Regions from separate parts of the Allobrachymonas denitrificans genome, predicted to be linked through region 4. Evidence: predicted binding sites of a transcription regulator. Region 4 holds the regulator's gene; each other region holds the start of a gene.
What was found. Region 4 encodes FNR, which switches genes on or off when oxygen is low (the NO sensors DNR and NnrR bind a similar motif). Its sites were predicted from a motif close to TTGATNNNNATCAA; they were not measured.

Region 1: KKQ75_RS03755 (nitrite reductase) is a predicted target of FNR. The motif match lies at 5,378-5,391, and genes of this name have one in related genera.
Region 2: KKQ75_RS05125 (hemerythrin domain-containing protein) is a predicted target of FNR. The motif match lies at 2,732-2,745, and genes of this name have one in related genera.
Region 3: KKQ75_RS12300 (DUF2249 domain-containing protein) is a predicted target of FNR. The motif match lies at 1,970-1,983, and genes of this name have one in related genera.

Annotation. Positions count from the first base shown of each region.
Region 1 is NZ_CAJQUA010000001.1:782,882-790,427, forward strand. It holds gene ahbB (siroheme decarboxylase subunit beta) at 1-788, opposite strand, end outside; gene ahbB (siroheme decarboxylase subunit beta) at 775-1,770, opposite strand; gene KKQ75_RS03745 (cytochrome D1 domain-containing protein) at 1,780-2,988, opposite strand; gene KKQ75_RS03750 (c-type cytochrome) at 3,008-3,316, opposite strand; gene KKQ75_RS03755 (nitrite reductase) at 3,479-5,311, opposite strand; gene KKQ75_RS03760 (c-type cytochrome) at 5,501-5,812, opposite strand; gene KKQ75_RS03765 (cytochrome D1 domain-containing protein) at 5,897-7,471, opposite strand.
Region 2 is NZ_CAJQUA010000001.1:1,096,866-1,104,411, reverse strand. It holds gene pgsA (CDP-diacylglycerol--glycerol-3-phosphate 3-phosphatidyltransferase) at 1-333, opposite strand, end outside; gene KKQ75_RS05135 (P1 family peptidase) at 436-1,449, opposite strand; gene KKQ75_RS05130 (energy-coupling factor ABC transporter permease) at 1,446-2,066, opposite strand; gene KKQ75_RS05125 (hemerythrin domain-containing protein) at 2,150-2,668, opposite strand; gene KKQ75_RS05120 (universal stress protein) at 2,837-3,292, shown strand; tRNA gene KKQ75_RS05115 (tRNA-Gly) at 3,359-3,434, shown strand; gene alkB (DNA oxidative demethylase AlkB) at 3,499-4,182, opposite strand; gene KKQ75_RS05105 (choice-of-anchor I family protein) at 4,240-6,096, shown strand; gene KKQ75_RS05100 (glycosyltransferase) at 6,188-7,333, opposite strand; gene KKQ75_RS05095 (UDP-2,3-diacylglucosamine diphosphatase) at 7,334-7,546, opposite strand, start outside.
Region 3 is NZ_CAJQUA010000001.1:2,619,389-2,626,934, reverse strand. It holds gene recQ (DNA helicase RecQ) at 1-1,848, shown strand, start outside; gene KKQ75_RS12300 (DUF2249 domain-containing protein) at 2,047-2,328, shown strand; gene ubiU (ubiquinone anaerobic biosynthesis protein UbiU) at 2,344-3,399, shown strand; gene ubiV (ubiquinone anaerobic biosynthesis protein UbiV) at 3,473-4,369, shown strand; gene ubiT (ubiquinone anaerobic biosynthesis accessory factor UbiT) at 4,398-4,922, shown strand; partial or broken gene KKQ75_RS13115 (putative zinc-binding protein) at 4,959-5,277, shown strand; partial or broken gene KKQ75_RS12275 (UbiX family flavin prenyltransferase) at 5,506-6,075, shown strand; gene ubiD (4-hydroxy-3-polyprenylbenzoate decarboxylase) at 6,265-7,546, shown strand, end outside.
Region 4 is NZ_CAJQUA010000001.1:269,533-277,078, forward strand. It holds gene KKQ75_RS13015 (OmpA family protein) at 1-222, shown strand, start outside; gene KKQ75_RS01225 (cbb3-type cytochrome oxidase subunit 3) at 253-429, shown strand; gene ccoP (cytochrome-c oxidase, cbb3-type subunit III) at 426-1,331, shown strand; gene ccoG (cytochrome c oxidase accessory protein CcoG) at 1,479-2,948, shown strand; gene KKQ75_RS01240 (nitrogen fixation protein FixH) at 2,966-3,253, shown strand; gene fnr (fumarate/nitrate reduction transcriptional regulator Fnr) at 3,353-4,081, opposite strand; gene hemN (oxygen-independent coproporphyrinogen III oxidase) at 4,305-5,702, shown strand; gene KKQ75_RS01255 (sulfite exporter TauE/SafE family protein) at 5,796-6,482, shown strand; gene KKQ75_RS01260 (sulfite exporter TauE/SafE family protein) at 6,486-7,310, opposite strand.

The DNA.
Region 1 (7,546 bases), 510 kb from region 4:
CCGATGGCGTAGTGGTTGGGCACCACGCCGATGCGGCGGATGATGCCGGCATCGAGCAATTGCTGCAGGCGCTGCAGGACGCGTTGCTCGGGCCAGCCGAGTTGCGCCGCCAGCGTGGCGTAGGGGGTATCGGTGTCGAGCGCGAGGCCGGCCTGGCTGGCGCGGATCAGGGGCCAGTCTTCGTCCTGCAGTGCGAATGCCGCATCAGTCGGGAAGGTCATCGGTCCGCCTGCCTGGGGCTCCAGCATGCCCACCGGGGCTTCGCCCCCTACGGTGAACCGCATGCCGACGAAGTATTCCTCAAGCTTGGGAAAGGCATGCACCGGCAGTCCGGTAGCCTGTTCGATCTCGGCAATCGCCTGTTGCATGGCGGCGGGAGTGGAGGTGGCCAGCACGAACCACATGTTCAGCGCATGTTCGCGCCGGTAGTTGTGGGCCACGGCGTCGAAGGCATTGACCTGGGCAGTGACGGTTTCGTAGCGTTCTTCGGGCACCTGCAGCGCAGCCAGCACAAACTGGCCGCCCATGCGCTCGATCTGGAACAGCGGGCCGAAGCGGGTCAGCACCTTGCGTTCGAGCAGGCTGGCGATGGCGTCGCGCAATTGCGGGCCGCTGATGCCAAGGCGTGCGCCAGCTTGCTCGAACGGCCGGGTGTGCAGCGGAAAACCGCCCTGCAGCGTATTGACGATGTGGGTTTCCGGTTCCGTCAGCGTCACCGCTTGGCGCCGGGAGTCCGAAGAGGCTCGGGCCGGTGTGTCGGGGTGCGGGGGGGCGTCAGCTTGCGGCATAGGGGCGCGTCCTTCCATACAGGGCGCCGCTCTGCTTGAAACGGCGGGTGGAAAACAGCACGGCGTGCGGCATCTGCTGCAGGCCGGCAGCCTGGTTCAGTTCGGCCACGCGCAGGCTCACTTCGGAGCGGTCCTTGCCGTGCACCATGCAGAACAGGTTGTAGGGCCAGTGGTTGCCGCGCGCCGGGCGCGCATAGCAGAGGTTGACGCCATGCTGCGCGGCCAGTGCTTCGCCCTTGGCATCGCGCTGCCCGGCCGGCACCTGCCAGACGCACATGGCATTGGCGGTGTAGCCGAACTCGTGGTGGCGCACGATCAGGCCGAGGCGGCGCAGCACGCCGCTGTCCAGCCACTCGGTCAGCTGGTCGAGCACTTGCTGTTCGCTCCAGCCCATGGATTGCGCCACGGCGGCATAGGGCTGGAGTACCAGCGGCAGGCCATGGCCGAGGGCGGCCATCAGCTGGCGTTGTTCGGGGCTGATGTGCAGCAAGGCCGCAGGGGCAGGGCGGTGGGCCACCTTGCTGCCGTCATGCAGCGAAAAGCCGAGGTCCACGTGGTATTCGGCTTCCAGCGGCAGGTCGAGCACGGTCTGGCCCAGTGCCTGGCCGATTTCTGCGAGCACGCGCTGCAGCCCGGTGCGGTCCAGCGTCGCTACTACGAACCACAGGTTATAGTGGTGCTCGCGCAGGTAGTTGTGGTTGACTTCCGGGTAGCGGTTGATAAGCGCGGCGGCTGCTTCGATCTGCCCGGGCGGCACGGTCACCGCTGCCAGCGTGCTGGCGCCGACGGTGTTGGGAGCAAAAATGCCGCCAACCCGGCTCAGCAGCTTCTGGTCCAGCGCCTGTTGCAGCAAGGCGAGCAGCGCCGCTTCATCCAGACCATGCGCAGCAGCCATGCGCGCAAAAGGCCTGGATTCGAGCGGAAAATCCCGTTGCCAGGCATCCAGCAAGGGCATGTGCGGCGAGGCCGTGGGGTACTGCATGGCGGGAATTTACATGCCCATGCGACTGGCGCGCCAGGTGAAGAAAATCCCGGACGGGCTTTCTGCCGGCAGCACCTTGCGCGTGGCGTAGCTCTGCGTGTCGATCACCACCACCTTGTTCTCGTCGCGGCTGGAAACCCAGATCTCGTCGCCCTTGGGGGAAAACTCCATGTGCAGGATGGCCTTGCCCGGCTTGAGCGTCTGCACCACCTGCATGCTGGGCACGTCGATCACCTGCAGCGTGTCGTTGTGCGGGAAGGCGAAGTTGACCCACACCTTGCGACCGGAAGGTTCGGCCATCACGAACACCGGCTGGCCGTACACCGGCACGGCGGTCACCTGGTTCCAGCTGCGGTTGTCCGCCACCAGTACCTGCTTGTGGCCGATGGCCGGCAGGAAGGCGTAGTCGCCCGAGATGGCCCAGCCGCGCAGGTGCGGCATCTTGTAGACGGGCTGTTTTTCGCGGCCCTTGCCGTAATCGGGCAGGATGCGGCGCACCTGCAGGTCCCTGGCCCAGGTATCGAGCATGGCCAGGCCATCCTCGCCGTACAGGCCGGCAATGTAATAGCGGCCGTTGGAGCTGCCCAGGCCGTCATATGGCTGCTTGCCGACGTTGGGAAATTTGGTGATCTTGGGCTGGCGCGGGTTGCTGGCGTCGATCATCCAGATTTCGCCGGCCTCGAACAGGCTGTAGGCAAAGCGCTGGCCGGGCAGGTCGGCCAGGCCGACCACCTTGGAGTGCTTGCCGTCGGGGCCTACGGCGGGGATGTCGGCCAGCAGTTCCAGCGTGTCGGCATCGAACAGCTTGACGCCGCCGGGTTCGTAGTTTTGTGCGGCGAGGATGCGGCCGTCGGTCGATACCGCACCGCCGATGCTGTTGCCGGCCTGGATCACGCGCTTGACCAGCTTGTGCGTGAGCATGTCGACCTTGCTCAGGCCGCCATCGCGGCCGAATACATAGGCGTAGCGCGTGTCGCGCGAGAACACGACGGAGGCGTGCGACAGGTCACCCAGGCCCTTGACGCGGGCGAGGCTGGTGTCCTGGCTGTTTTCGACGATCTGCACACTGCCGGTGGCACGCTCGATGACGACGCCGAGGTCGCCAGTGCCACGCACGGCGCCGCCGCTGGTGGCGCAGCCGGCCAGCGCCAGAGCGGTCACCAGGGCGGAGAGGGCGCCCGGCAGGCGGCGCAGGGTGTTGCTGGAGAAGTTGGTCATGGTGTGCTCCCTGAATGTCTTACGGATGCTTTCCGGCCTGCAGCAGCTCCACCATCCAGCGGGCTTCCTGCTCGTTCATGAACGGATGCCAGGGTGGCATGGCGGTGCCGGGGCGGCCACCCATGATGGTGGCGACCAGGCTGTCCACCGGCTTGCCGCGCAGGGCCTCGGCAGTGAGCGGGGTGCCCAGGCCGCCCTGCATGGTCATGCCATGGCAGGCGCCGCAATCCTGCTTGAGCAGGTGCAGCAGTTCACGCTGGCGGGCTTCGGTGGGAACGGGGGCAGATTCCTGCGCTTGGGCCAGGCTGGCCAGGCAGGCGCCACACATCACGAGGATTCTTATCAACTGCAACATCTCGCGGCACCATGGGGTTGGGTTGAGGTCAAGTATAGGAGGGAGCCGGCCATGCTTCCTTGATTGCCGGCAACCCTGAAAAAAGGCCGGACGGTTGCCCGCCCGGCCTGTGCTCCTTTCAGGAAAGGGCGTGGATCAGTACACGTCGTGCTGGGTGTTGTAGACGTTGAACTTGCCGGTCGGCGTGATCAGGCGCTTGTCCTTGATCACGGTCTTGCAGGCGCGGGTCTTGTCGTCCACCACCACAATGGCGGATTCCTTGTCCTTGGCGCTCCAGACGGAGAACCAGATCTCGTCACCGGCCTTGTTGTACTCGGGCTGTACCACGCGCTTGGCACCGTCGTCGCCGATCTTGGCGCAGGCTGCGATGTCGATCACCTGTGGCTTGTCGTCCAGCTTGTTGATGTCATACACGACCACGCTCTGGCTGATCTTGGCATCCGGGTGGAGCGGGGTGTCGATCCACAGGTTCTTGGACTTGGGATGGGTCTTGATGAACAGCGAGCCGCCGCCCTGGCCCTTGATGGTCTGCACCACTTTCCAGGCGTTGGCCTTGTTCTTGACCGGATCCGTACCGATCAGGCTGATGCTCTCGTCACCCAGGTGGGACGTTGCCCACACCGGACCGAACTTGGGATGCTTGAAGTTGGCGCCACGGCCCGGGTGCGGGGTCTTGCCCACATCGACCAGAGCGGCCAGCTTGTCTTCCTTGGTGTCGACCACGGCGATCTTGTTGGAGGCGTTGGCTGCCGTCATGAAGTAGCGGCCGGTGCTGTCGAAGCCACCGTCGTGCAGGAACTTGGCAGAATCCAGCACCGTCATCTTCAGGTTGGCCAGGTCGGAGTAGTCGACCATGTAGATCTTGCCGGTTTCCTTGGCGTTGACCAGGAATTCGGGACGGTAGTGGCTGGCCACGATAGCAGCGACGCGCGGTTCGGGGTGGTACTCGTTGTCCACCGTCATGCCACGGGTGGAAACCACCTTGCGCGGCTTGAGCGTATCGCCGTCCATGATCACGAATTGCGGCGGCCAGTAGGTGCCCGCAATTGCCAGCTTGTCTTCAAAGCCCTTGAACTTGGAGGTTTCCACCGAGCGGGCCTCCAGACCGACCTTGACTTCGGCCACGTTGTCCGGCTTCTCCATCCACAGGTCGATCAGGTTCAGGCGTGCGTCGCGGCCGATCACGTACAGGTAGCGGCCGGACTTGGACATGCGGGAGATGTGCACCGCGTAGCCGGTCTTGACGATGTTGATGATCTGCTTGGTGTCACCATCGATCAGCGCCACTTCGCCGCTGTCACGCAGGGTGACGGAGAAGATGTTGTCGATGTTGAAATTGTTCATCTTCTTGGTCGGACGCTTGTCGACCGGAATGTACTCCTTGCGGGAGCTCTCGATGTCGGCCAGCGAGAATTCCGGCGGGGTGGGCGGTTCCTGCTGGATGTAGCGGGCCATCAGGTCCACGTCTTGGGCGGACATTTCGCCGCTGGTCTGCCAGTTGGGCATGCCGGCAGGGCTGCCGTAGGCAATGAAGGTCTTCAGGTACTCGGTGCCGCGCTCCAGCGTGATGTCGGTGGTGAGCGGCTTGCCGGTGGCGCCCTTGCGCAGCACGCCGTGGCAACCGGCACAGCGCTGGAAGTAGATTTCCTTGCCGCGCTCGAATTCGGCCTGCGTCATCTGCGGGGCCTTGGGGTTGACGTTCTGGTGCAGGGCTGCTGCGCCTACCGGCGAGGAGCCGGCGTTGGCATAGGTGGCGGCAGTGCTGTCGCCGTGGCTGGCTGCATCGGCCTTGGCAGCGGCGTTTTCAGCCGTGGCGGCTGGAGCCTGTGCACTGGCCGCAGCCGCAGCAGAAGCGGTAGAGGCAGGAGCGGCCGTGGGGGCTGCGTCCTGTTTGTTGTTGCATCCGGCTACGGAGAGGCCGACGACTGCCAGGGCGGCAGCAAGGTACTTCAGCTGGAACGGGCTCATATAAAGACTCCAGGTTGTTGGCGAGGGGTTCGGTAAGAATCATCGCCTTGGCGTGGGGTTATTGCATTGACTGCCGTCAATCGGTTGAATGATGCATCAAAACGTTTGTTTTTGCTACCAATTTGCGCGTTCAGGAAATAAAAAAAGCCGACGCGTAGGCGTCGGCTGATAAAGCGCGTAAGAGCAGTCTTACAGGGAGAGAACCCACTTGGCCAGGGCGGCGGCTTCTGCATCCGTCACGTTGTTGGGGGGCATCGGCACGTTGCCCCATGCACCCACGCCGCCTTTCTTGATCTTGCCGGCCAGGGTGGCTTCTGCGCCCTTGCCCTTGTATTTGGCAGACACATCCTTGTAGGACGGGCCTACCATTTTCTTGTCCACTGCGTGGCAGGCCATGCAGTTCTTGGACTTGGCCAAGGCTTCGCTGGCCTGCACGTTGCTGGCGATGCCGAACAGCAGGCCGACGGCGACGAGCGCGGGAGTAATAAGACGCTTGCTCATGATGGTTCACTCCAGTTGAAAAACCTTTTTCGGTTCAGGCCCATTGTGGCGGGGCCTGAATCGCGGCTCATTGATTGCAGTCAATCAGTACACGTCGTGCTGGGTGTTGTAGACGTTGAACTTGCCGGTCGGCGTGATCAGGCGCTTGTCCTTGATCACGGTCTTGCAGGCGCGGGTCTTGTCGTCGACCACGACAATGGCGGACTCCTTGTTCTTGGCACTCCAGACGGAGAACCAGACTTCGTCGCCGGCCTTGTTGTATTCGGGCTGTACCACGCGCTTGGCGCCGTCATCGCCCAGCTTGGCACAGGCTGCGATGTCCACGATCTGCGGCTTGCCGTCCAGCTTGTTGATGTCATACACGGCCACGCTCTGGCTGATCTTGGCATCGGGGTTCAGGGCCGTATCCACCCACAGGTTCTTCGACTTGGGATGGGTCTTGATGAACAGCGAGCCGCCGCCCTGGCCCTTGATGGTCTGCACCACTTTCCAGGCGTTGGCCTTGTGCTTGACCGGATCGGTACCGATCAGGCTGATGCTTTCGTCGCCCAGGTGGGAAGTCGCCCACACGGGACCGAACTTGGGATGGGTGAAGTTGGCGCCACGGCCCGGGTGCGGGGTCTTGCCCACATCAACCAGAGCGGCCAGCTTGTCTTCCTTGGTGTCGACCACGGCGATCTTGTTGGAAGCGTTGGCAGCCGTCAGGAAGTAGCGACCAGTGCTGTCGAAGCCGCCATCGTGCAGGAACTTGGCCGCGTCGAGCGTGGTGCTCTTGAGGTTGTTCAGGTCGGTGTAGTCGACCATGTAGATCTTGCCGGTTTCCTTGGCGTTGACCAGGAATTCGGGGCGGTAGTGGCTGGCCACGATGGCAGCAACGCGCGGCTCGGGGTGGTACTCGTTGTCCACCGTCATGCCGCGGGTCGAGACGATTTTGCGCGGCTTGAGCGTATCGCCGTCCATGATCACGAACTGCGGCGGCCAGTAGGTGCCGGCCACGGCGATCTTGTCCTCGTAACCCTTGAACTTGGACGTTTCCACCGAGCGGGCTTCCAGGCCGACCTTGATCTCGGCGACGTTGTCCGGTTTCTCCATCCACAGGTCGATCAGGTTGATACGCGCATCGCGGCCGATCACATACAGGTAGCGGCCGGATTTGGACAGGCGGGAGATGTGCACCGCGTAGCCGGTTTTGACGATGTTGATGATCTGCTTGGTATCGCCATCGATCAGTGCCACTTCGCCGCTGTCACGCAGGGTGACGGAGAAGATATTGTCGATGTTGTATTTGTTCATCTTCCTGCTGGGACGTTTGGACACGGGGATGTATTCCTTGCGTGTCTTTTCCATGTCGGCCAGTGAGAATTCCGGCGGCGTGGGAGGCGTTTGCTGGATGTAGCGCGCCATAAGGTCGACGTCGGCCGCGGTCATCTCGCCGCTGGTCTGCCAGTTGGGCATGCCGGCCGGGCTGCCGTAGGCGATGAAGGTCTTCAGGTATTCGCTGCCGCGCTCCAGCGTGATGTCGGGCGTCAGCGCCTTGCCGGTGGCGCCCTTGCGCAGCACGCCGTGGCAGCCGGCACAGCGCTGGAAGTAAATCTCCTTGGCGCGCTCGAACTCGGTCTTGGACATGGGCGGCGCCTTGGGATTGACGTCCTGGTGCATGTCGGCCTTGCCTACGGGGGAGCTGCCCGCGTTCTCGTAGGTCGCCTGGACTGCCGTGGTATGGCTCTGGCCATC
Region 2 (7,546 bases), 830 kb from region 4:
CCATTCACGCAGCGCGGAGATGGCGATTTCGCGGCCGATAATGATGAGGGCGGCAAAGACGTCGGCACGGCCCAGGTGCACCAGGATCAGCATGCTTGCGCAGACTAGAAACTTGTCGGCGACCGGATCGAGAAAGGCACCGAAGGCCGACGTCTGGTTCAGGCGGCGGGCCAGAAAGCCGTCGAACCAGTCGGTGACGGCAGCCGCAATGAACAGGCCGGCGGCCAGCACGTTCTGTGCGCCCGGCGACAGAGGCAGATAGAACACCGCAACTAGCAGCGGTATGGCAACAATGCGCGCCCAGGTCAGGCTGGTGGGAAGATTGAGGAACATGCGGTATCAGGGTGGGGCAATGCAGACTGCCGTACTAGTTGCCGATTGTGTCACGGATTTGCGTGCGCCCCGGATGCACGGCAGCATTTGTCCCTTCGGCTCTTACACCGTCTGCCAGTCGCTGGCCGCCGGCAAGGCCAGATCCCCCACGTGCACCGTGCGCGCACTGCGCAGAGCCACCTGCACTGCTCGCTGAGTGGCTTCGGCGGCCATGGCGCCCAGGGTGATCATGTCGGGCGCCTGCTCCGCACCGGCAGCGCCGGTGGACAGAGCGAACAGGGTGTCCCCGTCCAGCATCGTATGCACCGGCGTGATGCAGCGCGCCAGGCCGTCATGCCCGGCCAGCGCCAGGCGTTGCAGTTGCGCCTTGTCCAGGCGTGCATCGGTGGCAATCACGCCGATGGTGGTATTGGTGCCGGGCAAGGCAAACTGCGGATGCTCTCCCTCCAGCAGGCTGCGCGTAGTGTCGCGCAGGGCACTGCCATCGGCCGTACGCGCGCCGGCCAGGATGCTGCCGTCCGGTGCCAGCACGTCGCCCACGGCGTTGACCGCCACCAGGGCGCCCACCGTCACGCCATGCACCGTCACACTGGCGGAGCCGATGCCGCCCTTCATGGCGCAACCATGGCCGAACAGCTTGCCCACCGTGGCACCGGCACCGGCGCCGACGTTGCCGGTCGCGCAGGGCGTGTTTCCGGCTGCCTGGCAGGCGGCACGCCCGGCTGCAGCGTCCGGCCGGATTGCCGCATCGCCCACGGTAAGGTCGAACAGCACTGCCGCCGGCACGATGGGGACACGGCCAACGCCGACATCCAGGCCGTAGCCCTGTTCTTCCAGCCATTCGGCCACTCCGGTGGCGGCTGCCAGTCCCCAGGCGCTGCCGCCGCTGAGCACGACGGCGTGCACCTGTTCCACCAGATTGCCGGGGCGCAGCAGATCGGTTTCGCGCGTGCCGGGCGCGGCGCCGCGCACATCCACGGCGGCGACCGCTCCTTGCGGCGTCAGCACCACGCTGCAACCCGTCGGGCGCAGATCCGAAGTGAAGTGCCCCACCTGCAATCCCCGCACCCGGGTGATGCAGCCAGTGTCAGGGAGGGTGGAGGCAGTGTGTGTCATTTGTGCAGATAGAGGTTGTCGGACCAGGTGGCCAGCCACTGGGGGCGGAAAGCAACGAAGATGGCACTGAACATGCCGGTCATGAAGGCTTCGCCCCAGGCCATCATCCAGTGCGCGGTAGTGACCAGGCCGGGCTCTATATTGGGGAGATCGGCACCCGCCCATTCGCCCAGCAGACTGGCGCCAAAAGTGCTCACTGCCGTCACGATGAAGCCGCGGCCCAGCGTATACACGAATACATGCGGGCCGATATAGCGCCGCAGCAGGGCTCCCAGCCACAGCGCAATGGTGGCGGGAAGCACGCCGATCCAGAAGGCGTTGGCGATCAGCGCTTCAACCGGAGCCGGGGCTACCAGGCCGGACAAGGCGGCAATCAGGCAGATCACCGGCACGGCCAGCGGCCAGCCCAGCATCAGCAGGATCAGGCAGGAGCCCGACAGGATCAGGGGGATCGGCATGCTGTGCATGCGCGGCAGCGCCCACAGCCACGGAAAGAACACCAGGCTGGCCAGCAGCGGAGTGGCCAGATTGCCTCCGCTCAGCATGCGCCAAGGACGCAGGCTGAAAGCCAGCGCCAAGGCCGCCAGCAGAGGCAGCCATTCCCAGTTGAGTTCCATCATGGCGTGGATGATACAGCGCGGCGCAGGCACGCAGCCTGCGCATCAGGGGCACAGCAATCTGGCCGGCAGGCGGCGGCGGGTCAGGCGCTGGCAGGAGTGGGGGCCGTGTCTGCGGCAGGCACGTTTTCGTCGGAACAGGTTTCGCCGCCGCAGCCATGGATCAGCTCGCCGGGCAACAGCTCGGGGTGGGCGATGCTGCCGCTGACCGGGTCGTAGCCCACGCGCTTGAGGTGCCAGGCCAGCGCGGCGTCCATGCTGTCGGCATGCTGCGGGAACCAGGTGGTCAGTTCGGCGGCCATCTGGCGCACGATGTTGCGGTGGCCTTGCTGGCCATAGCGCAGGCCGTCGCGCATCACGTCGAGCACCGCCTTGTGGTGCGTGGTGTGGCAGTTGCCGGCGGCAAAACGGGTTTCCACCATCCAGCGGTTTTCGTTGTCGAAGTGCACCTGGGTGTGATCGATCAGTTCTGCCCACTTGGCCAGCAGGGTGTCGTCGGGGGCCTGCTGCACCTCGGCCAGCAGATCCACGAATTCGATGTGGGTCTGGTCCATGGCGCCTACGCCCAGCGCCAGATCATCGCTCCATTGCAGTGTGCTCACATGCTTCTCCCTATGCATTCCGGATGTCAGTCGATAGTGTAATCACAGCGTTGTGCACGTCGCTTGATGCCGGTCAGGAACAGGGGGACGGCTGCGGTTACACTAGGCACAGAAACAACGCATTGGCTGGCTCTGTGCGCAGCCCTTCAACTATAGAGAGGAGTCAACATGTTCAAGCACATTCTTCTGCCGGTCGATGGTTCCAGCACTGCATCGCTGGCCGTTACCAAGGCTCTTGCCATGGCCAAGGCCTTCGGCAGCAAGGTGACGGCGCTCTACGTGCTCGATCCGTATCCCTTCGCCAGCGCAGGCCCCGACTTTGCCTTCGGCCAGGCCCAGTACCTGTCCGCAGTCAATACCGAAGCCGAGCAGGCCCTGAAGGAAGTGGCAGAAGCATTCGCAGCCGAAGGCGTGACGGTCGACACCGTGACGGTGGATGCCTACGCCGTGTGGAAGGGCATCATCGACACCTCCGACGAAGTCGGCGCCGACGTGATCGTGATGGGCTCGCATGGTCGCCGCGGCGTCGAGAAGCTGATGCTGGGCAGCGTGGCACAGCGCGTGGTTTCGCACGCCCACAACTCCGTGCTGATCGTTCACCACGGCGCCAAGGCCGCCGCCTGAGATTTTTCCGGAATTTTTTGCCTTGCTTGCAAAAATCGAAAAAATCAGCATACAATAGCGGCTTCCGCGGGAATAGCTCAGTTGGTAGAGCGCAACCTTGCCAAGGTTGAGGTCGCGAGTTCGAGCCTCGTTTCCCGCTCCATACAAGAAAAGCCAGTGCAAGCAATTGCACTGGCTTTTTGCTTTGTGCTCGGCAACAAAGGTGTTCAGAGCGCCTTGCGGAAGGTCAGGTTGAGCCGGCGCGCGCCGGTTTGCGGGTGCGGCTCGCCCCGCACGGCCAGCACGCCGTGGTAGCGCAGCCGGTCTGCGCCTCCCCACACCACCACATCGCCATGGTGCAGCAGCACGCGCTGCACGGGATCGCTGCGTCGCAGGCCGCCAAACTGGAAAGTGGCGCTCATGCCCAGCGAGACGGACACGATGGGCGCCTGCAGGTCGCGTTCGTCACGATCCTGGTGCAGGCCCATGCGCGCGCCCATCGGGTATTCGTTGATCAGGCAGACGTCGGGTTCGTAACCGGCAAAGCCGGCTGCCTGTGCGGCGGATTGCGCCAGCACTTTCCAGCTCTCAGGCAGCGCCGGCCAGGGATTGCCGCTGGCGGGATCGGTGGCGGTATACCGATAGCCGCGCGTGTCCGATGTCCAGCCTGCGGCGCCCGCGTTACTGATGCCGACGGACATGGTTTTTCCTCCTGGAACCTGCATGCAGCGCGGAGGCGTTTGGGCATGCAGGCGGGCGATATCCCGCAGCAGTTGCTCGGCCTGCGGCAGCGCGAAGCCACGCAGCAGCACGGCCTGGGCCGCAAGCGGAATGCGCTCGGCAGCGTCGGCGGGCTCGAAAAGGTCGGCAGTGAAGGACATGGACGGAGAGCTGTCACCGGACTGAAACATGGAGTGGTTACTGTATGTAACCATTCCCGAACTTCATCCAGCAAAGAGGTCATTTCAATGCAAGTACGCTCCATTGTCCAGGCGTTTTCCATCAGCGTGTTGTCTGCTGCAGCTCTTGTTGCCTGTGGCGGGGGAGGAGGTGTCGGTCCGGTCAAGCCGGCCGAGGAGGCAACGCCGGTCTCTTTCACGCTGGAGAAAATCGGTGGCTTCGAAACTGGGGTGTTCGGCAAGAGTGCGGCGGAAATTCCTGCCTATGATGCCGCCTCCAGGCGCGCGTTCGTGGTCAATGCGCAGTCCGGCAAGGTGGATGTGCTGGACCTGAGCGACCCTGCCAAGCCGAAGAAAGTGGGTGAACTGGCATCCGCAGCGGTACTGGCTGATTCCGAAATCAACAGCGTTGCGGTGCATGGCGGCATTGTCGCCGTAGCCATCCAGGCGCAGCCCAAGACGGAAGGCGGCCGCGTTGCGTTTTTCCGTGCTTCCGACCTGACGCTGCTCAGCCATGTTGCCGTTGGCGCGCAGCCCGACATGATCACATTTACGCCGGATGGACGTCGCGTACTCACGGCCAACGAAGCCGAACCCAGCAACGATTACCAGACCGATCCGGAAGGCTCGGTCAGCATCATCCATATCGACAACGTCCGGAATCCGGTCGTGCGCACCGCCGACTTCACTGCCTACAACGGGCGTGAAGATGAGCTGCGCGCCAAGGGTATCCGCATCTTCGGTCCTGGCGCCAATGCCGCCAGCGATTTCGAGCCCGAGTACATCGCCGTCTCCGCAGACGGCAAGACGGCCTGGGCCACCTTGCAGGAAAACAATGCCCTGGCCATCATCGACATCGATGCCGCCAAGGTGCGCGATGTGGTGCCGTTTGGCTACAAGGACCATGGTGCCGAGGGCAAGGGCCTGGATGCATCGGATGCCGACCTGAAGGCCGATATCCGCACCTGGCCGGGCGTGCTGGGCATGTATCTGCCCGATGCCATTGCCTCCTACAGTGCAGGTGGCAAGACCTATCTGGTGACTGCCAACGAAGGGGATGCCCGCGCCTGGGGCGAAGACGACGACGCCTACTGGACAGGGGATGCCGGCAAGGGGTTTGTGGAAGAATTCCGCGTCAAGCACCTGATCAATGCCAAGGGCTGGAGCGGCCGTGCCGGAGACGATTTGCCGCCGCAGCTCAATGCGCTGGCCAAGGGTGGTTTGCTCAATCCGGCTGTCTTCGGTTATTGCGGCGCCATCGCCGGCAATCCGGGTGCCTGCCGTGATGATGGCAACCTCGGCCGCCTGACGGTTACCTGGATCCAGGGTTACCAGAGGGGTGCCGATGGCAAGCCGGTGTATTACAACGCCAAAGGAGTGCAGGATCCGGCTGGCGATCGCCTGATGTACGACAAGCTGTACGCCTACGGTGCGCGCTCCTTCTCGATCTGGAATGACAAGGGCGAGCTCGTCTGGGATTCGGGCGACGCCATCGAGAAGTTCTTTGCCAGCGATGCCTGCAAGCTGGGGGCGGGGCGTACCGTCGCCTGCAAGGACTTTTTCAACTCCAACCACGAAGCAGGCAGTTCGATGGACAACCGCAGCGACAACAAGGGTCCGGAACCCGAGGGCGTGGTGGTTGGCAAGATCGGCACCAAGACCTTTGCCTTTGTCGGCCTCGAGCGCATGGGGGGTGTGCTGGCCTATGACATCACCAATCCGTCCGCGCCGACGTTTGTCGACTACCTGAATACGCGCGAGGACTGGACGACCAAGGATCCATCCACCGTGGCGGCAGGCGATCTGGGCCCGGAGGGCCTGGCATTCATCCCGGCAAAGCAGTCGCCCAATGGCAAGCCGCTGCTGCTGGTGGGCAATGAAGTGAGCGGCAGCACTACGGTGATGCAGCTCAACCTCAAGTATTGATGTTCTGATTGCGGGGGCGTGGGCGTTACGCCCTTGCTTCCGCGCTCTCGGGGTGCAGGGCGCTTCGTCTGCGAGGCCTGATGCTGATCAGTCAGGCTTCGGCCAGCGAGCGGTACAGCCTGGCCAGCTTGCCCGCCATGGCGCTGTCCGACCAGGCATTGGCATAGGCGTGTGCCTGCTGACGCAGCCGGTCCAGGCGCTGTGGCTTGGTGAACAGCTCGCCCAGTTGCTGGCCGAAAGCGGCGGGATCCGCCGGTGGAACGATAGCGCAGGGGGCAGCATCCAGAATGTCGGCGGTGCCCATTTCTGCCAGGGCGATCACGGGCGTGCCCGCGGCCATGGCCTCCAGCAGCACCAGACCCTGCGTCTCGGTGAGCGAGGCAAAGGCAAACACGTCGGCGGCGGCATAGCAGGCAGGCAGTTCGCGCTCGCGCTCCAGATAGCCGATAAACTGCACGGAATCCTGCAGCTGCATCCGTGCCACCTGCTGCTGCAGTTTGGTGCGTGCCGGGCCTTCGCCGGCAATCACGAGCAGCAGATCCGGGCGGAGGGGCAGGGCGTGCTGAAGCGCCTGCAACAGGAAGCCGATATTTTTCTCGTGCGCCACACGGCCGATGAACAGCGCCACGGGCCGCGTTGCCGCAATGCCGTGCCTGGCACGAAACGCGGTACCGTCGGCATTGGCGAAGTTCTGCACCGGTATGCCCGTGGGCAACACATGCATGGCGCTGGTCACGCCGTATTCCTGCAGGCGCGCACGCATGGCGGAGGAGGGCACCACGACGGCATCGAGCGCATTGCACTGCCGGCGCGACCAGGCGCGCGCCTGTCCGCGCAGCCAGCGTGCAGGGAGCATGGGCGCATAGTGGTGCAGATATTCCTCGAACAGCGTGTGGTAGGTGGCAATGACAGGCTTGTTCAGGGCGCGTGCCGCCTTCAGGCCTGCATAGTGGGCCACGAAGGGGGTCTGGATATGGATCAGATCGCAATCCCCGGCGGCAAGCAGCACGGCGCGATGCATGGCACGCCAGTGCAGCAGACGGTCTTCGGGATCGCCGGGCACCTGCCAGCCGCGGACCCGTTCGATGTCTGCGGTGTCGGCTTCGTTGCCGTAGCGCGGAGCCACCATGTGCACCTGCACGCCATGCCTGGGCAGGCTGGTGCGGAAGGTTTCTATCGAGGTGGAGACGCCGTTGACACGCGGAAAATAGACATCCGATACCATCAGGACCCGCATTCAGGCCTCGACCGCAGCACCCATGGGAGTTGCGGGCGTGCGCGAGGTTTCGCGGTCATCCCAGGTAATCTGTTCCAGACGGCCGTCCAGATGCTCCACGATGGCGGTGCAGGAGTCCACCCAGTCGCCGCAATTGACGTACTGCAGGCCGTCGATTTCGCGGATGGTAGCCCAGTGGATGTGGCCGCAGATCACGCCATCCAGATTGCGCTC
Region 3 (7,546 bases), 2.3 Mb from region 4:
AGCTCCCCTCTCACCATCTTGCAGCAAGTCTTCGGCTATCCCGCCTTCCGCGGCCAACAGCAGGCCATCATTGATACGGTGGTGGCAGGTGGCGATGCGCTGGTGCTGATGCCAACGGGCGGCGGCAAGTCGCTGTGCTACCAGGTTCCGGCCATTGCGCGGCAGCGGCTGGGGCATGGCTGCACCATTGTGGTGTCGCCATTGGTGGCGCTGATGCACGACCAGGTGGGCGCGCTGCATGAGGCGGGCGTTGCAGCGGCGTTTCTCAATTCCACGCTGTCTTCCAGCGAAGCGCAGCAGGTGGAGCAGGATCTGCTCGGCGGGCGGCTGACGCTGCTGTACGTGGCGCCGGAACGGCTGGTCACGCCGCGCTTTCTGGGCCTGATGCAACGCCTGTACGAGCGCGGGCAACTGGCCCTGTTCGCCATCGACGAGGCGCATTGCGTGAGCCAGTGGGGCCATGATTTCCGGCCGGAATACCGTCAGCTCACTCTCCTGCACGAGCAGTTTGCCGGCGTGCCGCGTATTGCCCTGACCGCCACCGCCGACGCCATCACGCGCGAGGACATTGCCGAGCGGCTGGAGCTGCAGCAGGCGCAGCAGTTCGTCAGCAGCTTCGACCGGCCCAACATCCGCTACACCATCGTCGAAAAGCGCGATCCGCTGGCGCAGCTCAAGCGCTTCATCGAAAACGAGCATGAAGGCGATGCCGGCGTGGTGTATTGCCAGAGCCGCCGCCGCGTGGAGGAAGTGGCCGAGGCGCTGGTGCGCGAGGGCATCGACGCCATGCCCTACCATGCAGGGCTCGATGCCGCCACGCGGCAGGCGAATCAGGACCGCTTTCTGCGCGAGGAAGGCGTGGTGATGGTGGCGACGATCGCCTTCGGCATGGGCATCGACAAGCCGGATGTGCGCTTTGTCGCGCATCTGGATCTGCCGCGCAATATCGAGAGCTACTACCAGGAAACAGGCCGGGCCGGGCGCGATGGCCTGCCTTCGCAGGCCTGGATGGCTTACGGCCTGCAGGATGTGGTGAACCAGCGCCGCATGATCGACGACAGCCCGGCCGACGATGCCTTCAAGCGCGTGCAGACCGGCAAGCTCGATGCGCTGCTGGCGCTGGCCGAGGCGACCGATTGCCGGCGTGTGCGCTTGCTGGGCTATTTCGGCGAGGCCTCGCACCCCTGCGGCAACTGCGACAACTGCCTGCACCCGCCCGAGGTGTGGGATGCCACCGAACTGGCGCGCAAGCTGCTCTCCACCGTGTACCGCCTGCACGAAAAAACCGGCATCGGCTTCGGTGCCGGCCATGTGATGGACGTGCTGCGCGGCAAGGATACCGACAAGGTGCGGCAGTTCGGGCACGAGAGTCTCAGCACCTACGGCTTGGCACCCGACAGCAGCGAGACCGAATTGCGCGGCGTGCTGCGGCAACTGGTGGCGCTGGGGGCGCTGCAGGTGGACAGCGCGCACTTCAACACACTGCGGCTGACGGCGGCGGCGCGACCTATCCTGCGCGGCGAACAGACGCTGCAGTTGCGCCATGTGGTGGCCACGCCGCGCAAGCGCGGGCAGCGCGACGGCAGCGGGCGCAAGCGTGCCAGTGCTGCCGCACATCTGGACCAGGCCGGCCAGGCGCGTTTCGAGGCGCTCAAGGCCTGGCGCAGCGAGGTGGCGCGGGCGCACAGCGTGCCGGCCTACGTGATCTTCCATGACAGCGTGCTGGCCGCGATCGCCGAAGAAGATCCGGGCACGCTCAGCGCGCTGCGCGGCACCAGCGGCGTGGGGGATGCCAAACTGGAGCGCTATGGCGAGGAACTGCTGCGCGTGCTGGAGGCGAGTGCCTGAGTTCTCGCCAGCATGGAGCGCCGGTTCTCGAAGGCTGCGCTTGCCTGTTCAGGAGCACTGGCTGTTGAACTGACTTCACAAGCCGTATCTTTTTTCAAGCCGGCTGCGCATCGGCACTTCATTGCTTCACGTCAAGGCCCTGGTGGCACTTTGGGTGAACACTCCCCATTCCACTTCTTCGAAGCTGAGGAGAGACCCATGCCTACCATTCCGCTGCAGCCCGTCGGCATGCCGCACGACCATTCGCGTGCCGACGCCATCTATGGTTTCGATGCCCGCGGCATCGCCAAGCGTTTCCGCCACGCCGCCATTTTCGGCGCACTCGATGCGCTGCAGGCCGGCGAAACCATGCGTTTCGTGAACGACCACGACCCGATCCCCCTGCTGCACCAGATGGTCGCCCGCTACGGCGAAGGCGTGCAGATCACCTACCGCCAGCGCGACGCGGAGGGGGTGGTAATCGATTTCGTGCGCCAGTAAGCCCTGCCATTCCCGATGACAGCAATGAATCCCGGGCTGGCCACGGACGTGGTACAGCCCCCGATGGAACTGGTCTGCCCCGCCGGCAGCCTGCCCGCACTGAAGCAGGCTGTCGACCATGGCGCAGACTGCGTCTACCTGGGTTTCAGGGACGCGACCAATGCCCGCAACTTCGCGGGCCTGAATTTCGACAACAAGGCCATCGCCGCCGGCATCGCGTATGCCCATGCGCGCGGGCGCAAGGTGCTGCTGGCACTCAATACCTATGCGCGCAGCGATTCGGTGGATGTGTGGCGCAGCGCGGTGGATCGCGCGGCCGACATGGGGATAGACGCCATCATCATGGCCGACCCCGGCCTGATGCAGTACACGGCGCGCCGCCATCCCGGTGTGCGCCTGCATCTGTCGGTGCAGGGCTCGGCCACGCATGCCGCAGCCATCAATTTCTACCATGAGCAGTTCGGCATTTCGCGCGCCGTGCTGCCTCGCGTGCTCTCGCTGACGCAGGTGGAGCAGCTGATCGACAAGACGCCGGTGGAGATCGAGGTGTTCGGTTTCGGCAGCCTGTGCGTGATGGTGGAGGGACGCTGCCAGCTGTCGTCCTATGCCACCGGCGAGGCGCCCAACACGCACGGCGTGTGCTCGCCCGCCAAGGCGGTGCGCTGGCAGGAAACGCCCAAGGGGCTGGAGGCGCGCCTGAACGGCGTGCTGATCGACCGCTACGGCGAAGGCGAAAGCGCCGGCTATCCCACGCTGTGCAAGGGCCGCTTCGACGTGGGCGATGTGCGCAGCGAGGACGGCTACTACGCCATCGAGGAGCCGACCAGCCTGAACACGCTGTCCATCCTGCCGCAGCTCTACCGCATGGGCGTGCGCGCCATCAAGGTGGAAGGGCGCCAGCGCAGCCCGGCCTATGTGGCGCAAGTGACGCGCGTGCTGCGCGAAGCGCTGGACCACTGCCACGAGAACCCGCACCGCTACACGCCGCGCTCGGGCTGGATGACGGCGCTGGCTGACGTGTCCGAAGGCCAGCAGCAGACCCTGGGCGCCTACCACCGGCCCTGGAAATAAGCCATGGACTTCCCTGTCACTCTTTTTCTGGAAATCCGCCATGCCCAGTGATCCGGCACAAGCTTCCCCCTCCATGCAGCTGGCCCTCGGGCCGCTGCTGTATTACTGGCCGCGCGAGACGGTGTTCGAGTTCTACCAGCAGATAGCCGAAACGCCGGTGGATCTGGTCTACCTGGGCGAAGCGGTCTGCTCGCGCCGGCACGAGCTGCGCCTGGCCGACTGGATCGACGTGGCGCGCATGCTGCGCGATGCGGGCAAGCAGGCCATTCTGTCGACCCAGGTGCTGATCGAATCCGGCAGCGACGCCGCCGTGGCGCGCCGCATCGTCGAAAACGGCGATTTTCTGGTCGAGGCCAACGACATGGGCGCGGTGCAGATGGTGGCCGGCAAGTTGCCGTTCGTCGCCGGTCCGCATCTGAACCTGTACAACCAGCCTGCCCTGCAGTGGATGGCCGATCTCGGCGCTGTACGCTGGGTGCCGCCTTTGGAGATGGCGCAGACCGAGCTGCAGGTGCTGCAACAGCAGCGCCCCCACGGCCTGCAGACCGAGGTGTTTGCGCTGGGCCGCATGCCGCTGGCATTCTCCGCGCGCTGCTTTACCGCCCGCCACCGCAACCTGCCCAAGGACGACTGCCAGTTCAGCTGCATCGACTACCCCGACGGCCTGTTGCTGCAGACGCGCGAGGGCGAAGGCTTTCTCACGCTCAACGGCATCCAGACGCAGTCCGCCCATGTCTGCAACCTCGTGCAGGAACTGCCCACATTGCAGGCTATGGGGGTGGAGGTGCTGCGCCTGAGCCCGCAATCGCTGCATATGCGCGAACTGGTGCAGCTGTGGCGCGACGCGCTCGACCAGCGCCTGACACCGGCCGACGCCCATGCACAGATGCTGCCGCTGCTGCCGGACCAGCCCTGCAACGGCTACTGGCACGGCCGCTCGGGCATGGAGCAGATCGCTGTACCGGCGTGAAGCCCGGACACTTTGGAAGGAAACCCGCATGTCTTCCCGTTTGATCCCCGATGACTTCGTTTTGCCCGGCCCGGTGTCTGGCGTGCTGCAGCACCTGCCCCGCTGGCCCGGGGCCTTGCTGTTTGTGGGCGCGCTGAACCTGACACTGGCGCGCCAGCTGCCGGAGGATGTGGCCCAGGCGCTGGCAGGCCGGCCGCTGCGGCTGGAAATCCGCGATGCCGGCATCCACTGCGATTTCCAGTGGCAGGGCACGCGCTTTGCGCCACTGCACAGCGTGCAGGGGCCGCCGGACCTGACCATTCGCGCCCACGCCAGCGATTTCATCGCGCTGGCACGCCGCTCGCAGGACCCCGACACGCTGTTCTTCAACCGCCGCCTGAGCATGGAAGGCGATACCGAACTCGGCCTGATGGTGAAGAACACACTCGACGCCATGGAGCTGCCGGTGTTCGATCCGCGCCAGTTCCGCCTGCCCGACCTGGGCAAGCTGCCGCGCCCGCCCCACCCGCGCGACGTTCTGCAGCGCCTGCGGGAGCATCTGCCGCACCACTGATTGATTGTTTCGCTCCGTTAGTTCGAAGGAGTCCCCATGTCCAAACCCCGTGACCAGCATCCGCTGGTGTATTCCTGCTCCGGCTGCTCCAGCGCCGCCCAGTTGGCCAACCATGTTGCCCTGCAACTCGATCGCCGCGGCGTGGCCGAGATGTCCTGCATTGCCGGCGTCGGCGGCGATGTGCCCTCGCTGGTCAAGCTGGCGCGCTCTGGCCGGCCCATCATTGCGCTGGATGGCTGCCAGCTGCAATGCGTGAACAACACGCTGGCGCGACATACGATCACGCCGGATCGCCACTTTCAGCTGCAGGAACAGGGCGTGCGCAAGAAGCTGCACCAGGATTTCGATCCGGAACAGGCAGAGGAAGTGATCGGGCATGTGCTGGCAGATCTGCAGGCAGAGCCGCTGCCGCAGCGCAATGCTTCGCTGGTGGGGGCGCATGGCGAGCCGGGGCAAGACGTATCCTCCTCGCCGACTGAAGACGCTTCTGGCTGCTCAAGCATTCCGGCCAGCGCGGGTGGCGACGGGAGCGAGGGCCGGCCGGCATGACACCCCGCGCCCACGCACAGGCGCGGCACGCTTCATGAGCACGCGCCGCATCGTGATCGGTATCTCCGGCGCCAGCGGCGCCGTGCTGGCCGTGCGCCTGCTGCAGGCCCTGCGGGCGCAGCCGGATATCGAAACGCATGTGACGGTCAGCGATGCCGCGTGGCTCACGCTGCGGCACGAACTGGATATGGGGCCGGATGAACTGGCCGCGCTGGCGTATCAGGTGCATGACATCAACGCCGTCGGCGCCACCATTGCCAGCGGCTCGTTCCGCTGCAGCGCCATGGTGGTGGCGCCCTGTTCCATGCGCACGCTGGCGGCCATCGCGCACGGGCTGGGCGACAACCTGCTCACGCGCGCCGCCGATGTGATGCTCAAGGAACGCCGCCGTCTGGTGCTGGTGGCACGCGAGGCGCCGCTGAATCTGGCGCACCTGCGCAATATGACCTCCGTGACCGAGATGGGCGCCATCGTTTATCCGCCTGTGCCGGCGTTCTACCAGCATCCGCAGACGGTGGACGATGTGGTGCGCCATTGCGTGGCGCGGGTACTGGACCTGATCGACGTGCCGCAGGCGCTGTCGGAAGGATGGAGCGGCTTGCCGAATGCCTCTGCTGTGCGCACCAGCACAGTGTGCGCCAACAGGGAATCAGGCGTTCTGGACACAAGCCACCCTCCTGCCACCTCGGCGGCTGACCCGATGGAGCCGCCCGCCCACGCAGGAGATTCCGCCAGCCCGCACTATCGCGAAAACGCCATCCTGCCCCATAGCCATTCCCATTAGACGCCATCCATGTACCGCGACCTGCGCGACTTTATCCAGCAACTGGAAAGCTCCGGCCAGCTGCGCCGCATTGCAGAGCCCGTCTCGCCCCATCTCGAGATGACGGCCGTGTGCGACCACACGCTGCGCCGCGGCGGTCCGGCACTGTTGTTCACCCGGCCGACCGGACACCAGCTTCCGGTACTGGGCAACCTGTTCGGCACGCCACAACGCGTGATGCAGGCCATGGGCGTACAGGAACTGGCGCAGGTGCGCGAGTTGGGCAGCGTACTGGCCGACATGAAGGAGCCCTCCGCCCCGCAGGGCCTGCGCGAGATGATCGGCATGAGCGGGCTGCTGAAATCGCTCTGGCACATGGCGCCACGCACGGTGTCGCATCCGCCCTGCCAGCAGATCGTGCAGGAAGGCGACGAGGTGGACCTGACGGCGCTGCCGATCCAGCACTGCTGGCCCGGCGACGTGGCGCCGCTGCTCACCTGGGGCCTGACCATCACGCGCGGGCCGCACAAGCCGCGCCAGAATCTGGGCATCTACCGCCAGCAGCTATTGTCTCGCAAGCAACTGATCATGCGCTGGCTGCCGCACCGCGGTGGCGCGCTGGATTTCCGGGAGCATGCGCTGGCGCATCCAGGCACACCGTTTCCGGTGGCGGTGGCGCTGGGCGCCGATCCCGCCACGTTGCTGGGCGCAGTGGTGCCCGTGCCCGATGCCTTGTCCGAATACCAGTTTGCCGGCCTGCTGCGCGGCAGCAAGACCGAAGTGGCCGCGGCACTGGGCAGCAAGCTGCAGGTGCCGGCACATGCGGAAATCGTGCTCGAAGGCCATATCCAGTCCGACGCCAGCCACCCCAGCGGCTATGCGCATGCACTGGAAGGCCCCTACGGCGACCACACTGGCTACTACAACGAGCGGGCCGAGTTTCCCGTTTTCACCGTCGATCGCATCACCCAACGCCACGACGCCATCTACCACTCCACCTACACCGGCCGCCCGCCGGACGAACCGGCCGTTCTCGGCCAGGTGCTGAACGAACTGTTCGTGCCGCTGCTGCAACGCCATCTGCCGGAAGTGACCGACTTCTACCTGCCCCCGGAAGGCTGCAGCTACCGCATGGCGGTAGTGCAGATCCGCAAGGCCTATCCCGGCCATGCGCGCCGCGTGATGATGGGCATCTGGGGCCATCTGCGCCAGTTCATGTACACCAAGTTCATCATCGTGGTAGACGAGGATGTGGACGTGCGCAACTGGAACGACGTGGTCTGGGCCATGACCACGCGCTGCGACCCCGCGC
Region 4 (7,546 bases):
GCCGGCGTCAAGGCCGGCAAGAAGGCCGTCATCAGCGGTTATACCGACGCAACTGGCGATCCCGCCAAGAATGCCGAACTGGCCAAACAGCGTGCCTTTGCCGTGCGTGACCTGCTGAAGGCCAACGGCGTGGCCGAAGACCAGATCGACCTGCAAAAGCCTGCGGATAACAACGCCGGCCAGGGTGGCCAGGCACGTCGCGTCGACGTTGCCCTGCAGTAAACAGAACAAGGGACGAGGAGTTTCTTCCACATGGACATCAACGACCTGAGAAGCCTGACGACGGTGCTGAGTTTTGCCGCATTCATCGGCATCGGCTGGTGGGCCTATTCCCGCCGCAACACGCACCGCTTCGACGAGGCTGCCCAGTTGCCGTTCGGTCCGGAAGAGGCTCCGAGCCCCCAAAAACATACTGAGGATACAAAATGAGTGACTTTATCAGTTCCTTCTGGTCACTGTGGGTGATGGCGATCGTCGCTTTCGGCATCATCTTCTGTGTGGCTGTGCTGCTGTTCGGCGCACAGGCGCGCGCTGCAACCGCCGAAGACAAGACCACCGGCCACGTGTGGGACGGCGACCTGCGCGAGATCAACAACCCGCTGCCGCGCTGGTGGGTGGGCATGTTCTGGCTGACCATCTTCTTTGCCATCGCCTACTTCTTCATGTATCCGGGCTTCGGCAACATGAAGGGTTCGCTGGGCTGGACCTCCAAGGGCCAGTACGAGGCAGAGATGGCCAAGGGTGATGCCCAGGTGGCACCGCTGTTCGCCAAGTACGCCGCCATGCCGATCGAGGAGATCGCCAAGGACAAGGACGCCAACGGCATGGGCCAGCGCCTGTTCCTGAACAACTGCGCGCAGTGCCATGGCTCCAGCGCCAAGGGTGGCAACGGCTTCCCCGACCTGAGCGACAACGACTGGCTGTGGGGCGGCAAGCCCGAGCAGATCATGGAAACCATCACCAAGGGTCGCAACGGCAACATGCCGCCCCAGATCCAGGCCATCGGTGGCACGCCCGCCGATGCCAAGGCGGTGGCCCACTACGTGATGAGCCTGTCCGGCCTGCCGCACGACTCGGCTGAAGCCTCTGTCGGCAAGGGCAAATTCATGGCCTGTGCGGCCTGCCACGGCGCAGATGGCAAGGGCAACACGGCGCTGGGCGCGCCCAACCTGACCGACTCGGTCTGGCTGATGGGCGTTCCGAGCGAAGCCAACATCGTGAACCAGATCACGAATGGCAAGATCAACGTGATGCCCGAGTGGCACACCAAGCTCAAGCCCGAGCAGATCCGCCTGGTGTCGGCCTATGTGTGGAGCCTTTCCAACAAGTAACCGACAATGTGCACAGGAAAACCTGTGCACGGGATAATGCACCGCCATGACTTCGATCAAAGGTCATGGCGGTTTTTTCATATGGCGACGCCCGATCGTCTTATCATATTCGGGTTCATGTAAGTAAGGCAGTCTGGAACACACACTATGTCCAACGAAGTCCCCGAGAAAAAGCAAACGCCTGAACCGGCACCGGAAAAAAAGGTCATCCCGATCGAGAAGGACACCTTGATGTCGGCCGCTACCGGCGGTTCGCTTTTTGCGGCATCCAAGGCGATCCATCCGCGTTCGATTTCCGGTCGTTTCACCAACTGGCGCTGGATTTTCGTCTGGCTCACACAGATCGTGTTCTATGGTCTGCCCTGGCTGAACTGGGGCGAGCGCCAGGCCGTGCTGTTCGACCTGGGTGCGCGCAAGTTCTATATCTTCGGCCTGGTGCTGTACCCGCAGGACTTCATCTACCTGACGGGCATTCTGGTCATCTCCGCACTGTCGCTGTTCCTGTTCACGGCGGTGGCAGGGCGCCTGTGGTGCGGCTACACCTGCCCGCAGACGGTTTACACCGAGATCTTCCTCTGGGTCGAGGCCAAAATGGAAGGCGACCGCAGTGCCCGCATGCGCCTGGACAAGAGCGGCTGGACGGGCGAGAAGATCCTCAAGCGTGGCGGCAAGCACCTGATCTGGCTGGCGATTGCGGTCTGGACGGGCCTGACCTTCGTCGGCTATTTCTCGCCCATCCGCGAACTGATCGGCAACTTCGCGCACTGGAACCTGGGCAACTGGGAAACCTTCTGGATCTTCTTCTACGGTTTCGCTACCTACGGCAACGCCGGCTTCATGCGCGAGCAGGTCTGCAAGTACATGTGCCCGTACGCTCGCTTCCAGAGCGCCATGTTCGACCCCGACACGCTGATCGTGACCTATGACGAGAACCGTGGCGAGCCGCGCGGTCCGCGCTCCAAGAAGGTCGATCGCAGCACGATTGCGCTCGGCGACTGTATCGACTGTTCCATGTGCGTGCAGGTCTGCCCGACCGGCATCGACATCCGCAAGGGTTTGCAGTACGAATGCATCGGCTGCGGCGCCTGTGTGGATGCCTGCGACGAGGTGATGGACAAGGTCGGCTACCCGCGTGGCCTGATCAAGTACTCCACCGAGAACGCGATGAAGAACAACTGGGGCAAGAGCGAGATCTGGAACCGGATCAAGCGTCCCCGTATCCTGGTCTACACGGGCATCCTGGTGCTGATTGCGGCTGCGCTGGTGACCAGCCTGAGCATGCGCAAGCCGATGCGGGTGGACATCATCCGCGACCGTGGCGTGATGTCGCGCATCGTCGACGGCGGCAAGATCGAGAACGTGTACCTGGTGCGCGTGATGAACACCACCGAGAGCGAGCAGAACTACGAGATCCGCGTGAACGGACTGCCCGGCGCCACCATTGCCGAAGGGGCAGACATGACCATCGGCCCGGCCCAGGTCGAGCAGCACGTGGTCGCCGTGCGCATTCCCGTGGGTTCCATGGAGCCGGGTTCGCACCCGATCTACCTGGATATCCGTGAAACCGGCAGCGATGCCATGGTGACCGAAAAGGCCGCCTTCCTGGTACCGAAATGATGAGCCAGGAGTCACGCATGCAAACCAGCAACCCGGATGCTTCGTCCCGTGGTCAGGTCCCTCACCCCGAAGAGGGCCGGTCGTGGTGGAAGTATCCGATCGTATGGATGGTGGTGGGCGGCCCGGTGGCCGTCATCATCGCCAGCCTGATCACCTGGTACTTCATCGCGCATTCGCCCAATGAGGTGCTGATCGAGAGCCGGGAGGTGGAAACGCCCGGCCTGTCCGACCAGGGGGCGCAATTCACCCCTGCCAACCGGGCGCGCAATCATGCCGCCACGGGAGGCGTTCCGGCGTCGCGCTGATCGACGCTTCCGTGAAGAATGCCGGCTGCGTGCCGGCATTCCTGTTTTGATGGGGGCGGCACCACCGCCGCTGGTGCTTGCTCGTGCAGTGCTGCCGGGCTATTCGGGGTGGTGCTGGCTGACCAGCTGCTGCAGCGCTGCCGTATCCAGAATGCGCACGTGGCGTTGGCGCACCTCCACGATGCCCTGTTCGGCAAACCTGGAGAAGGTGCGGCTCACCGTTTCCAGCTTGAGGCCAAGGTAGCTGCCGATTTCCTCGCGCGTCATGCGCAGCACCAGTTCCGATTGCGAAAAGCCGCGCGCATGCAGGCGCTGCACCAGATTGAGCAGGAAGGCGGCCAGGCGTTCCTCGGCGCGCATGCTGCCGAGCAGCAGCATCATGCTCTGGTCGCGCACGATCTCGCGGCTCATGATCTTGTGCACGTGGTTCTGCAGCACCGTCACTTCGCGGGAAAGCGCCTCGAGTTCGTCATAGGGCATGACGCAGACTTCGGAGTCTTCCAGCGCGATCGCATCGCAGGTGTGGCGGTCGTGCACGATGCCGTCCAGCCCGACGATCTCGCCGGCCATCTGGAAGCCGGTGACCTGGTCGCGGCCGTCCTGCGCAGTGACCGTGGTCTTGAAAAAGCCGGTGCGGATGGCGTAGAGTGCCTTGAACGGGTCACCGTGCGTGAACAGCGGTTCGCCACGCGGAATCCTGCGCCGGGCACCGACCATGTTGTCGATATAGCGCAGTTCTGCCTCGCTCAGACCCATGGGCATGCACAGCTCGCGCAGATTGCAGTTCGAGCAGGCCACTTTGTAAGACTTGGGGAGCGAAGGAGACATGCAGCTATCCGGGGCGCGCGCCATTGCGCACTTGATCCTTGTCATGGAAAGTGCCGATTATCGCATGGCGGAAAAGAGGGGTTGATACATATCAATGGCTGCAGGGGCATTTCGCTGGCAAAGTAGATACCCGCAATGACAGCATGGCAGCGCCCGCAACCGTTCAGGCTTTTGTGCAGCAAGGGGTTATGCTGGCGCTTGCTCACTTAGAATGCCCGAGACCATGAGCAGTACCGAACAGATCATCCTCACCCCAGAATTGCTGGCCCGCTACGACATTGCTGGCCCGCGCTACACCTCCTATCCCACGGCTGACCGTTTTGTCGAGGCCTTTGGCGAGAGCGACTACATCGCTGCGCTGGAGCAGCGGCACAATTCCCGGCCGGGCCATGTGCTGCCGCTGTCGATCTATGTGCACGTGCCGTTCTGCCAGTCGCTGTGCTACTACTGCGCCTGCAACAAGATCATCACCAAGCACCGCGAGCGCGGCACCGAGTACCTGCGTTATCTGCAGCGCGAGATTGACCTGCATGTCGCGCATCTGGGGCGCGGGCAGGTGGTGTCGCAGCTGCACTTCGGTGGCGGCACGCCCACCTTCCTGGACGATGCGGAACTGAGTCAGCTGATGGGCATGATCCGGGGGGCCTTTGAACTGGCAGAGGGCGGCGAATACTCGGTGGAAGTGGACCCGCGCACGGTGGATGAAAAACGCCTGCAGAACCTGTTCGACCTGGGCTTCAACCGCCTGAGCTTCGGCGTGCAGGACTTCGACCCGGACGTGCAGAAGGCGGTGCACCGCATCCAGCCGGCCGAGCAGGTGTTTGCGCTGGTGGAGGCATCGCGCCGCATCGGCTTCAAGTCGGTCAACGTCGACCTGATCTACGGCCTGCCGCAGCAGACCGCGGCCTCGTTTGCACGCACGCTGAAGCAGGTGAACGAGTTGCGGCCGGACCGTATTGCGCTGTATGCCTACGCGCATCTGCCCGAGCGGTTCAAGGCACAACGCCGCATCGATGCCTACACGCTGCCCAGCGGTGGCGAAAAGATCGAGATGCTGTCGCAATCGCTCAAGGCCTTTGGCGATGCCGGCTACGTGTACGTGGGCATGGACCACTTTGCGCTGCCCGATGATGCACTGGCCATTGCCAAGCGCCAAGGCCGCCTGCACCGCAACTTCCAGGGCTACAGCACGCAGCCGGACTGCGACCTGATCGGCCTGGGCGTTTCGGCCATCGGCCGCATCGGCGCCACCTACAGCCAGAACGCCAAGACGCTGGAAGACTACTACGACGCGGTCGAGCGCGGCCATTTCCCGGTGGTGCGTGGCCTGGCGCTGACGCGAGACGACTTGATCCGCCGCGCCGTCATCATGGCCATCATGTGCCAGGGCGAGATCGACTACGAGTCGATCAACCTGGCCTGGCTGATCGACTTCAAGGATTACTTCGCGCGCGAGCTGGAGATGCTCGGGCAGAAGGAAGAGGAAGGCATGGTGCGCATCACCGAGAACGGCATCACCGTCACCGAGCAGGGCTGGTATTTCGTGCGTGGCGTGGCCATGGTGTTCGACAAGTACCTGCAGGCGGACCGCACCCGCGTGAAATTCTCTAAAATCATCTGATCGGTGGCAGACACCCGGCAGGGTGAGAGGGACTGCCATGGCAAGGCCGGCACCGGTGCATACCGTGCCGGCCGTTTTGCATGAAAGAGAAGTATGGAAGCATCATTGATCGTCACGGCCCTGCTGATGGGCCTGGCGGGCGGCCCGCACTGCATTGCCATGTGCGGCGCGGCATGCGCGGGGATCGGCGTCACGGCCGGTGAACGGCCGGCGCAGCAGAATACGGCCATGGGGCTGTTCCAGGTGGGGCGGGTGCTGGGCTATGCCGGCCTGGGCGCGCTGGCCGCGGCCACCATGCAGGGCCTGGGCTGGCTGACGGTGCAGAGTGCCGCGCTGCGGCCGGTGTGGAGCACGATCCACGTCGCCGCGCTGGTGCTCGGGGTGTTGCTGATGTTCCAGGGGCGGCAGCCGGCCTGGCTGGATCGCTCGGCGCGCAAGGTGTGGGAGCGCATCAAGCGCCTGCAGCAGCGCGGCGGTTCTTTCGGGCCGGTGCTGGTGGGCATGCTGTGGGCCTTCCTGCCCTGTGGCCTGCTGTATTCGGCACTGATGGTGGCGGCCCTGACCGGCGTGGTATGGCAGGGGGCAGCCGTGATGGCCTTGTTCGTGCTGGGCACCAGCGTGTCGCTGATGGCGGGCCCGTGGCTGCTGCTGCGCATGCGCAAGCTGGGCGATGGCGAATGGGGCATTCGCCTGGCTGGCCTGGCGCTGGCCATCAGCGCCGGCGTGGCGCTGTGGATGGGCCTGATGCATGATCAGGCGCCGTGGTGCACCACGCCCTGAGGTTTACGCGCCCAGCAGGCGGATACCCTTGATCAGCATGCTGACCGCCAGCAGCATCAGGATGCCGGCGAAGATGCGCTTGAGGGTCTTGACCGGCAGGGCGTGCGCGGTGCGTGCGCCCAGCGGGGCCATCAGCACGCTGCAGCTGGCGATCACGGCCAGGGCTGGCAGCCAGACGTAGCCAACCGACCATTCCGGCCGGCCCGCCACGCTCCAGCCGCCCAGCACGTAGCCGATCACGTTGAACACCGCGATCGGAAAGCCCAGGGCGGCGCTGGTGGCCACGGCGTTGTGGATGGCGACGTTGCACCAGGTCATGAAGGGAACGCTCAGGAAGCCGCCGCCGGCGCCGAGCAGGCCGGACAGGAAGCCGATCACGCTGCCGGCCGCCATCTGGCCGCCACGGCCGGGCATCTGGCGCGTGGGCTTGGGCTTGCGATCCAGGAACATCTGCAGCGCCGCCAGGATCACCAGCACGCCGAACACCACGGACAGCCAGGCACCCTTGAGCAGGGCGAACACGCCGATGCTGACGACCAGTGCGCCGATCATGATGCCCGGGGCGATACCCTTGACCAGATCCCAGCGCACCATGCCGCGCTTGTGGTGGGCGCGCACGCTGGAGATGGAGGTGAAGATGATGGTGGCCATGGAAGTGGCAATCGCCATCTTCACGGCCAGTTCGTTGTCGACGCCGCGGCTGGCCAGGATCCAGGTGATGAAGGGCACCAGCACCATGCCGCCCCCCACGCCCAGCAGGCCGGCCATGAAGCCGCCGGTGAGGCCGAGCGCGGCCAGTTCGACAATGGTGATGGGTTCGAGGATCATGGCGGGAAATCTGCTGAGGCGTTCGGAGCTCCGAACGCGAAAAGCCGCCCTGGTGGGCGGCTTGGGGTCTGTCGCGAGGGGCGCCAGACGGCTGAGAGGTGTCTGCAGCAGAGCCAGACCGTCATCCTGAACGGAGGGGTTCAGGTGGGCGAGGGCAGCAAGGCCTTGGGTTCATCTAACGCGAGATGATCACGCTGGCCGAGCGATCTACCAAGCCCGGGCTCAGAGAGCATTGG